3 regions of the Lysinibacillus sp. FSL R7-0073 genome follow, and region 3 is predicted to be linked to each of the others. Evidence: riboswitches for the same ligand, from Rfam matches in the RefSeq annotation. Region 3 holds a riboswitch; each other region holds the start of a gene.
What was found. Region 3 has a riboswitch for S-adenosylmethionine ahead of MKY88_RS21120 (bifunctional homocysteine S-methyltransferase/methylenetetrahydrofolate reductase). Riboswitches for the same ligand answer to the same signal wherever they lie in the genome.

Region 1 (3,282 bases), 1.7 Mb from region 3:
CCAATCAAGGCAATCAGGCGAAACCGGATAATATGGATTCCAATCAGGATAATCAGACGAAAGCTGTTAATACCGATTCCAATCAGGATAATCAGGCGAAAGCTGCGACTGTGGACTTCAATCAAGATAATCAGACTAACAATGCTAATACAGATAGCACTCAGGATGATCAGGAAAAAACAGATAATCCAGTTTCTACTCAAAACAATCAAGATAAATCTGCTACGACGAATTCCAACCAAGTGATTCAGTCTGAAGCTGGCAACGCTACATCCAAACAGGACGATCAGGCGACACCAGATAAAACGAGTTCTGACAAGAAAAATCTAGAATAACAAAGTCTAATTCCTTCAGCTGCTTAGAGAAGAAATTAGACTTTTCCATTGTTATTTAAATATGATATTCAATTTCGTCCACAAAATCCCATTCATATGGTGTCTCTTGGTATACGTAGTAGTTCAACCAGTTGGAGAACAATAAATGCGTATGGGCACGCCATGTATTCATCGGTGCCTTTGCCGGATCATCATTTGGGAAGTAGTTTACTGGAACGTCTATATGGATGCCTTTGGCAACATCGCGACTGTATTCATCGGCTAATGTTGTCGCATCATATTCTAAATGACCTGTAATCATAATGTTTTTATTATCTTTAGATTGCACGATAAATACACCCGCATCCTCTGAATAGGATAATAAGCGTAACTCTGGGTGATTGCGAACCTCGTCAATTGAGACAGATGTATAGCGAGAATGAGGGGCTGTAAATAAATCACTAAAGCCTCGTACTAAATCCACTGTTAAATCAGTAATCACATGAGAATAAACGCCGGAGCATTTGGCAGAAAGCTCGACCTTTCCAATCCCATAATGATGATATAACGCAGCCTGTGCCCCCCAACATATATGTAGCACAGATGTCACATTCTTTTTAGACCAATCCATAATTTCAGAAATTTCCTGCCAATAGTTAACCTCTTCAAACGGCATTTTTTCTACTGGTGCGCCAGTAATAATCATACCATCATAGCGTCGATGACGAATTTGGTTAAACGTTGTGTAGAATAATTGTAAATGAGATTTACTCACATTTTTAGATTCATGAGTAGCCGTGTTTAAAAAAGTAATATTCACCTGTAAGGGTGTATTTCCCAGTAATCGTAGTAATTGTAGCTCAGTTTTTTCTTTTTCGGGCATCAAATTTAAGATTAATATATTTAATGGACGTATTTGCTGTGTTCTCGCACGGTCCTCTTCCATTACGAAGATTTTTTCCTCACGTAAATGTTCTCCAGCAGGTAAATTTTTCGGAATATTAATTGGCATCTGGCGTTCCCCTCTCTTTTTTTGCTCCTTTTTCTAAAAATTAAAAAATCCTCCACATTCCATATGAGATAGAATGAGAAGGATTTTTTTCACGTTCACTCTTATCTCTCAAAGGAAAAACCTTTGCTGGAATTAGCACCTTTCTAACACTTGTTAGAGGTTGCTGAAGCGTCATCGGGCCAAATCCCTCTGCTTCTCTTGATAAGATTATTTAATTATCTTGAATTGTAACATGGACTAGTTAGAATATCAATAATTCATAGAATATTTTGTTATTCCTATGCATGTTCTCCATTCATTTGTTAAACACTAAGCTTGCTGTATATGGTTATTCCACATGAAATTTTATGGTAAACATGCCGCTATTATGTTACCATATATCTTTAGTAATAGAGAGGAACGTGAATACTTTGATTAATATTGAATTTCCAAAACCAGATGTAGTCATTCGCCAACGCGAACAAGATGTAAAACCAGGTGATGTCCCAATTACACCATACTTTGGTTTCATCGACTTCCACAAAATCACACGTGATAAAGGCGGCATTTTCTTATTCTATAATGAAAAGAATGAGCTATTGTTTGTCGGCAAAGCACGTAAAATTCGCCAACGCATTAAAAAACATTTTGAAGACAATGTATCTCCGATGAAAAACTATCGTGACGAGGTCTTCAAAATTGAAGTCTATGAAGTAGAAGATCCTATGGAACGTGAAATTTATGAAACGTATGCGATTAATACGTTCCGCTCCAAATACAATGTAGATAAAGTATTTTATTAATATCAATAAAAACCGAAATCTCTTTTTTAGAGATTTCGGTTTTTTATTACATCATGGTAATACGATCTATCGGCATGCTTTTTCCGTTAATATATAAGCTCCGGGCTTTTGTTGATAGCATAGACATACGGTTGAGCTTCTTTCTTTTGCTCGCTTCCTTCCTTGAAATGAATGACTAACCGATCTTCATTTGCTGCCGCGCTTGCTAGCACATTTCCTTTCGAAAACATGACAAGATAGTACGTCACGTTATCTTCATACAATAACTGAATTCTGTCTTTAGCTATAATATGTTGTTGGATATGGTCAGGAACGATTGTTAACTCCTGAATCTTAGGAGAAACCGGCAGCGGTGCAGAATCACATCCGCCAATTAAAAATAAACAAAATAATACTGGCAACATCCATTTTTTCAAGATGCTCCCCTTCCCTTATAGCTACTCTAAGAAAAATGCTTTACGTTCTTTAGCAATCCAGTCCTCAAGCTCTTTATCATCACGCTTCACTAGTCGATTGATAAGAACATCATGCCAAATATAATCCTCTAATAAATAAATATGCACTGGATCATTCGTTATAAAAGCTGTTTCCTGGTTCGACGGCGAGTGACCATAAATCATTTCTTGTCCATCAACCGATAAAATAAACCAATGAGGTGTAGAAGTCTTTCTCGTATAGTGAGTGGCTCTGTGCTGATCGATAGATGCCAGATGTTCTCCGACATATAAGGTAATGCCATGCACCTCCAAATGCTGTGATACCTCTTCGATATCCTCGCGTAAGGCATCGTACATATCCTCCCACATCGATAGGATAACTTTTGTCTCTGCTTTTTTTAATAAGGTTTGACAATAATTGAGGATCGTCTGCTTCCCTTTTAGCATTAACACTTTAGGTTCCGCTTCTTGTTCTTTCGTTTCTAATTTTTCTAATTGATCACTAATCGACGTAAAATTCGATTGCCAGCGCTGTTGAATTTGCTGCAAAAACATCTCGACAGGAATGGAAGAATACGTCGTTTGATCCGCCGTTTCCTCTTTCAAAACGAATCCCTTCTCAACAAGACCATTTAATATGTCATAGATTCTAGCTCTTGGAATTCCAGAGTTTTTGCTAACTTGGTAGGCACTGACATGACTATTTTGTACGAGCGCTGTATAGGCCTTTGCCTCAT
Region 2 (3,282 bases), 1.5 Mb from region 3:
CAGTCTTGGCCTAAAGCCGGATGGTCACATCTATTCATTAACATACAGTCTTCATGAAAATCAATTTATACGGGAGGTAAATATACTGTCTCCTGCAGAAATATATGAACGAATAAAGGAAGGCGATTTTCCTCAAATAAAGTATAACGCACTCGTACAGGAGGAAGACCTGATTATAAAAAAAGGAGACCAAATTGAGATTGAATCGATTGAGCTTTCGTATATGTATGATACAAAAGGATTCTATCAGCCCATATACAATGTTTCTGGCAAGTTCAACGACAATGATTGGTTTACTTTAATTCAGGCAAGAAAGTAACAGCTCGTTCCAAATACTTAAGCAAAGCCCAGGCTTCAATTAATAGAGCAACTGGGCTTTTTTATTTTCGACTGTAAGGGGCTTCGATGACGAAAAATCAAATCTATGAGCGTGAACAATTAGAAATGTTAACGAATGATCAATTAGGTTTAGAGAGCATCTATCTTCAAAGAGTATGTTGAATTTGGTAGTATATTACCAAATACTAAAAATGACAAAAGTCATCGAGAGTGAACTTCTCAACGGCTTTTGTCTACAGTCTGAAAATAAAGTTTAGGCTTTCTTTTTTTTCGGGTATCCAATGAGTATCGCTATCACACCACAAATACCAATAAGAATTGGATAGAAAGAGTACGGCAAGATACTAACTGGCGATATTTTAGCTACGCTTGCGGCTACAAGGAATTGGGCTCCGTATGGGAGAAGACCTTGGACTGTACAGGAGAAAATATCTAAAATACTTGCGGACTTTCTCGGCTCAATCTCATACTGGTCAGCAATATTTTTGGCAAGCGGCCCGGCAATTAAAATAGCAATTGTATTATTAGCCGTAGATAAATTAGTTAGACCCACAAGACCAGCTATACCAAATTCAGCACCCTTCTGCGATTTAATCCTGCGCGTTGCAAGACGGAGCAAAAAGTCAATTCCACCATTAAATTTAATAACCTCCACCATTCCAGCTATTAATATAGCTAGAAAGGCGATTTCATACATCCCTTCCATTCCTTCGCCAATCTTTTGTATAAGGCTCATTATGTGATAGCTGCCATCTGCTAAGCCAACAGCACCGGCGAGAATAATCCCTAATGCAAGAACGAGGAAAACATTCATTCCAGATAACGCTAAAATAATAACTAAAACATAGGGAATAATTTTTATCCAATTATAGCTTAGATGCTCTACTTGAGCTGCTTCCCCGGATGTCATAAACCCTAAAATAATGCTTGTGATAATAGCTGCCGGCAATACAATCCAAAAATTGACCTTAAATTTGTCCTTCATTTGCGCGCCTTGTGAACGAACGGCAGTAATAGTAGTATCTGAAATAAAAGATAAATTATCACCAAACATCGAACCGCCTACAACCGCTGCCATCACTAAAGCAATAGATAGCTCCGTAAGATCGCTTATCCCAACTCCAATTGGCGCCAGCGCAACAATCGTCCCCACTGATGTACCCATGGATAGAGAGATGAAACAGGCAATGATGAATAAACCTACGATAAGCAGGTTTTGCGGAATAATCGATAAAGCAAAGTTAACAGTGGAATCTACGGCCCCCATCCCCTTCGCTACCTCTGAAAATGCCCCTGCTAATAGAAAAATAATAACCATCAGCATGACATTTAAATTTCCCGCACCTTGGCAAAAAATATCAACCTTTCGGGAAAACGATTCTTTTCGATTCATCGCTAGAGCTACAGCACCCGAAATGCTGATGGCTACAATGACAGGGAACGCATAAAAATCACCCATTATAACCCCTGAACCAATAAATAAAATCATAAAAACAACAAATGGGATTAGCGCCCATGGATTCTCTTTCTTCATTGTCTACCTCCAAAAATTAAAAATCAGCCATGTTTTTTATTTTTTCACCATAAAAAAGGCCTCATCTTGAAATAACAAGAAGAGGCCTTATATTTAAAACGCTCCTCTTATCTATCAAGAACATTGCTTGCTGGATTTGGCACAGTAACTTAATAGTTCCGCTGCCGAGATTTCATCGGGCCAGTCCCTCCATCTCTCTTGATAAGAAGAAAAAATATTATTTTTGACACAATATTAAAATACTAAAATAAAATATCCATAATTGCAACATGTTTTTAATTAGAAAAAATTCTCAGAATTATCATCAAGTGCGGAATTCAACTTTTTAGACTAATAATACGAAGCTTTGAATGGACACATAAACCGAAAAGATAAATACCCCGACTAGAAACCAACCATATAATTTTCTCTCTCGCCGAAATTCATTAATTCCTAATGTTAACATAAATAAACCTAGAAAAAGGATCATTAAAAAGTTTAGCCGATAATCATGTGGCATAAGTCCGTAAATGGAAAGCGTGATGCCTATCATTGATAAAATAATTTGTACTGTTTTTAACAAAATAATCCCCCTTTTTGCTTGAACGAATACTATCAATTATCTAACCTTTTTTGAATAAACAAATTCTATGATGGGTGAGATGACAAATGTAAGCCCAACAACTAAGATCAAGGGATATTTTTCATGTCATTTAAATCATGCTTTGCCTTTTAACCTTCCAAGCTTTCCGAGATACGTTTGCGCCTAAAAAGCTAAATTTACATGGAGAAGCGATTGAAAAGACATCATTATGGGCCTATTTTTTTACAGGTGTTTGGTTAGTAGTTTCTGCACCAACTGCAATCGTTTGGTTCGCAATGGTTGGTGGCAGTGTAGCATGTACAACTATTGGACATTCAGCTACTGAAAGCTTACTTCCCTTCTTCTTCGGATTTATCACCGTTTCAATCCTTTGGGGGCTAATCCTTTCATATTTAAGTAGCATAGGTGGTAAAATAATGGGGAAAAGGCTTATGTAAATATGTTCGTTTATTTCAGGATTACTCTTTTTGTACGTTACTTTTTATGTATTCTGGAATGGTTTTGAAAAACCTATGTTTTTAATGTTGGTGGCAGAGAAAAAATAAGCGCTTATCCGTGTGTTTATATCTGTCACATTAGCACATTTCATTGCATGATGCCTGCCAAATACTAGTAGTGGTGGTAGAGGGCTAGATTACCCCATAAATTAATTCTCTTAAAATCTCATAAAACAAAAAACCAGATGCCCCTCATAGAAGAGCGCCTGGTTTTATTGTGAAAGTGAATCTTACTAACTTACTTAGTTTTGATTCGTATTAATACTACGCTAAGTTGGGGCGTGGAACAAGTTAAAATATTTTCCATTCAATTTTTGGTAGGAATTTAT
Region 3 (3,282 bases):
GATCAAAATGATTGCATGGCGACGAAAATACAAGCAATCGCAGGTATATTAAGTGGGCTGGGTACTTCTTTTACTGAAGTAACGAACTCAGCAGAAAAATTAGCTAGCTTTGCCCAAAATTTAAAAAACTAGATCACTAGTAGCTATATTAAACACTATAGTACTCATTATAATGTGTGTTTAGTAAGCATAATTTTTAGATTTAGAGTTATCTCACGGTTGAGATAGCTCTATTTTTGCTAAATTTGTAAAGGGTTTAACGTAATTTTCAATGAAAATAAGTTTATACTGTAGACAGAACTAAAAATAGGGGCGGTTTACTATGAAAACAGTTGTTGTATTAGGTGGCGGTATTACTGGGTTATGCACAATGCATTATCTACAGCGTCAAATGAAGGAAAAAAATTTAGATGTTCAGCTAGTGCTCGTAGAAAAAAATACATATTTAGGTGGCAAATTATATTCAGCCTATGAACAAGGTTTTATTATGGAAACTGGTGCTGACTCTATTGTAGCTCGCCATAAAGGTGTAATGGAGCTAGTGCAAGAGCTAGACTTTGAAGATCATCTCGTTTACAACGAAACAGGTATATCCTATATTTATACAAATAACGAGCTGCACGCCATTCCAGCGGATTCTACTTTCGGTATACCTATGAGTTTGGCATCTCTTGAGGAAAGCACACTTATCTCTGATCAGGCCAAACAAGAAGCTTTAAAAGATTTAACGTTACCCAATGCAGGTTTTACAAAAGAAAGCTCGATAGGGGAATTTTTAACTTATTATCTTGGCGAAGAGCTAGTAGAAAATCAAATTGCACCTGTTCTAGCAGGTGTCTATTCTGGTGATTTACATCAACTTTCTATTGCTTCCACTTTACCGTATTTAATTGACTATAAAAATGACTATGGAAGTATCATAAAAGGTTTTGATGCGAATCGTGAGCAATTTGTTAAAGCTGCTAATAAAAAATTTATTTCATTTCAAAATGGATTATCCTCTTTAATTGAGCGATTAGAACAGACATTAACAGATGTAGACATCATTAAAGGGGTAGCCACAAATCATGTCCAAAAAATGGGGAACCAATATTTGCTTTCCCTAGCAAATGGACAAAAAATTGAGGCAGATTATGTTGTTCTAGCGCTACCGAATGAAGCGGTTCAAAGTATATTGCAGGATGACTCTTTAACACATTATTTTGATCAGTTTACTACAGCATCAGCCATTACTATTTATCTAGGCTTTGATGTGCCTGATGCAAACTTACCTGCGGATGGAACAGGCTATATTGTATCGCATAATTCTGATGTCACTTGTAATGCAGCAACTTGGACGAGCCGTAAGTGGAAACATACATCGAAAAACAATCAACTACTTGTCCGCCTATTCTATAAGAGTATTAATCCGGCGTATGAGCAGTTACGTAATATGACTGACGAAGAATTGGCAGCCATCGCTTTAGAAGATGTTCGAAAAAGCCTAGGAATCGATGAAAAGCCTACCGTTGTGAATGTCACAAAGTGGATTGATCAAATGCCTAAATATGACCTAGCTCACCGGGAAGCGCTGCAAGGTTTACTACTAGAGCTGAATGAAAACTATCCGAATTTATCGATAGCGGGTTGCTCTTATTTTGGAGTAGGTATCGGCGCTTGCATTCAAAATGGGAAAAAAATTGGTGAAGAGCTTGCGGAAGAACTATCCAACTTCTAAGTTTTTAAACGAAAAATTTCTTTGTTATGTGAAATAGTCTTGACTCATTCGTCTGTAAACGATATGATTCTTTTAATTATTTAAAAAATTCATACTTAATAATTCTTATCAAGAGAAGCAGAGGGACTGGCCCATTGAAGCTTCAGCAACCAACTTTTTGTCAGGTGCTAAATCCAGAAGACCGTTGAGTCGAAGATGAGAAGGAACAATAATGATGAGTCGTTAAAGCCTTCTTTTTATATAAAAGAAGGCTTTTTATTATACAGAAATAGAGGAAGAGAGGCTAGTTTTATGGGATTGCTTGAAAGATTAAAAACACATGTATTGACGGCAGATGGTGCAATAGGCACAGTGTTGTATGGCTATGGATTGGAGTATTGTCATGAGGAAATGAATGTTCAGAGACCTGAATTAATTGAAAAGATTCATAGAGAATATATCGCAGCTGGTGCTGATATTATTCAAACGAATACGTACGGTGCCAATGCCATTAAATTAGCTCGCTATGGATTAGAATCAAGTGTCCAACAATTTAATGAAGCAGCTATTACTATTGCCAAGCGAGCTGCAGCAGATGGCGGTCAATTTGTTTTAGGAACAATTGGTGGAATTCGTGGCATTCGTAAAAGCGATGCAACTTTAGATGACATATTAGCGACCGTTGAAGAACAGGCGAGTGTGTTACTTGCAGGAAATCCTGATGGCCTTTTACTCGAAACTTATTATGATTTTGAAGAATTAACAGCGACATTAAAAATGCTACGCACCAAAACTAATATACCGATAATTGCTCAAGTATCTATGCATGAGCCTGGTGTTTTACAAAATGGTATGTCTTTAAATCATGCGCTACATGAGTTAGAGATTCTTGGTGCAGATATTGTTGGTGTCAATTGCCGTCTAGGTCCATATCATACGATTCAAGCGTTTGAGGGTGTAGAACTTCCGGAAAAGGCATTTATGTCAGCCTATCCAAATGCTTCGCTATTAGATTTAGAGGACGGGCGTGTTGTTTATGAGTCGGAGGCTGATTATTTTGGTCGCGCTGCTGTTGAACTGCGTGATCAGGGTGTTCGCCTAATTGGGGGTTGTTGTGGTACGACACCAAAGCATATTGCAGCCGCAAAAAAGTATTTAGAAGAGCTATCACCAGTTAGTGAAAAGCATGCGAAGCCTGCAAAGATTGAGATTGTTCGTGATGCCGAGCCAGCTAAATTTGAACCACTTCATGAAAAAGTAAAGCGTGAACGCTCGGTCATCGTAGAGTTGGATACACCTAGACACTTAGAAATAGACGGATTTCTTGAAGGGGCCAAACAACTATATGAGGCAGGTGCCGATGTAGTTATGATGGCAGACAATTCATTGGCATCTCCACGTATTAGCAATATTGCAATGGGGGCCTTATTGAAGAGTACTAATGGCGTACGCCCCTTGACACATATTACCTGTCGAGATCGTAATTTAATTGGTCTGCAATCGCATTTAATGGGGTTAAATGCCTTAGGAATTCATGATGTGCTAGCTGTTACGGGTGACCCAACGAAAGTTGGAGATTTTCCTGG

Region 1: linked by a shared signal. The riboswitch ahead of metA (homoserine O-acetyltransferase MetA) and the one ahead of MKY88_RS21120 (bifunctional homocysteine S-methyltransferase/methylenetetrahydrofolate reductase) in region 3 are both predicted to bind S-adenosylmethionine.
Region 2: linked by a shared signal. The riboswitch ahead of MKY88_RS13550 (Na+/H+ antiporter NhaC family protein) and the one ahead of MKY88_RS21120 (bifunctional homocysteine S-methyltransferase/methylenetetrahydrofolate reductase) in region 3 are both predicted to bind S-adenosylmethionine.

What each region holds. Positions count from the first base shown of each region.
Region 1 covers NZ_JBBPAS010000001.1:2,550,885-2,554,166, forward strand. The annotation lists gene MKY88_RS12585 (GerAB/ArcD/ProY family transporter) at 1-335, shown strand, start outside; gene metA (homoserine O-acetyltransferase MetA) at 391-1,326, opposite strand; SAM riboswitch class I at 1,425-1,534, opposite strand; gene MKY88_RS12595 (nucleotide excision repair endonuclease) at 1,737-2,108, shown strand; gene MKY88_RS12600 (hypothetical protein) at 2,195-2,524, opposite strand; gene MKY88_RS12605 (TrmB family transcriptional regulator) at 2,546-3,282, opposite strand, start outside.
Region 2 covers NZ_JBBPAS010000001.1:2,717,856-2,721,137, forward strand. The annotation lists gene MKY88_RS13545 (VanZ family protein) at 1-319, shown strand, start outside; gene MKY88_RS13550 (Na+/H+ antiporter NhaC family protein) at 593-1,873, opposite strand; SAM riboswitch class I at 1,978-2,081, opposite strand; gene MKY88_RS13555 (DUF3953 domain-containing protein) at 2,199-2,435, opposite strand; gene MKY88_RS24625 (LysE family transporter) at 2,573-2,893, shown strand.
Region 3 covers NZ_JBBPAS010000001.1:4,201,272-4,204,553, reverse strand. The annotation lists gene MKY88_RS24675 (methyl-accepting chemotaxis protein) at 1-132, shown strand, start outside; gene MKY88_RS21125 (protoporphyrinogen oxidase) at 323-1,717, shown strand; SAM riboswitch class I at 1,820-1,919, shown strand; gene MKY88_RS21120 (bifunctional homocysteine S-methyltransferase/methylenetetrahydrofolate reductase) at 2,009-3,282, shown strand, end outside.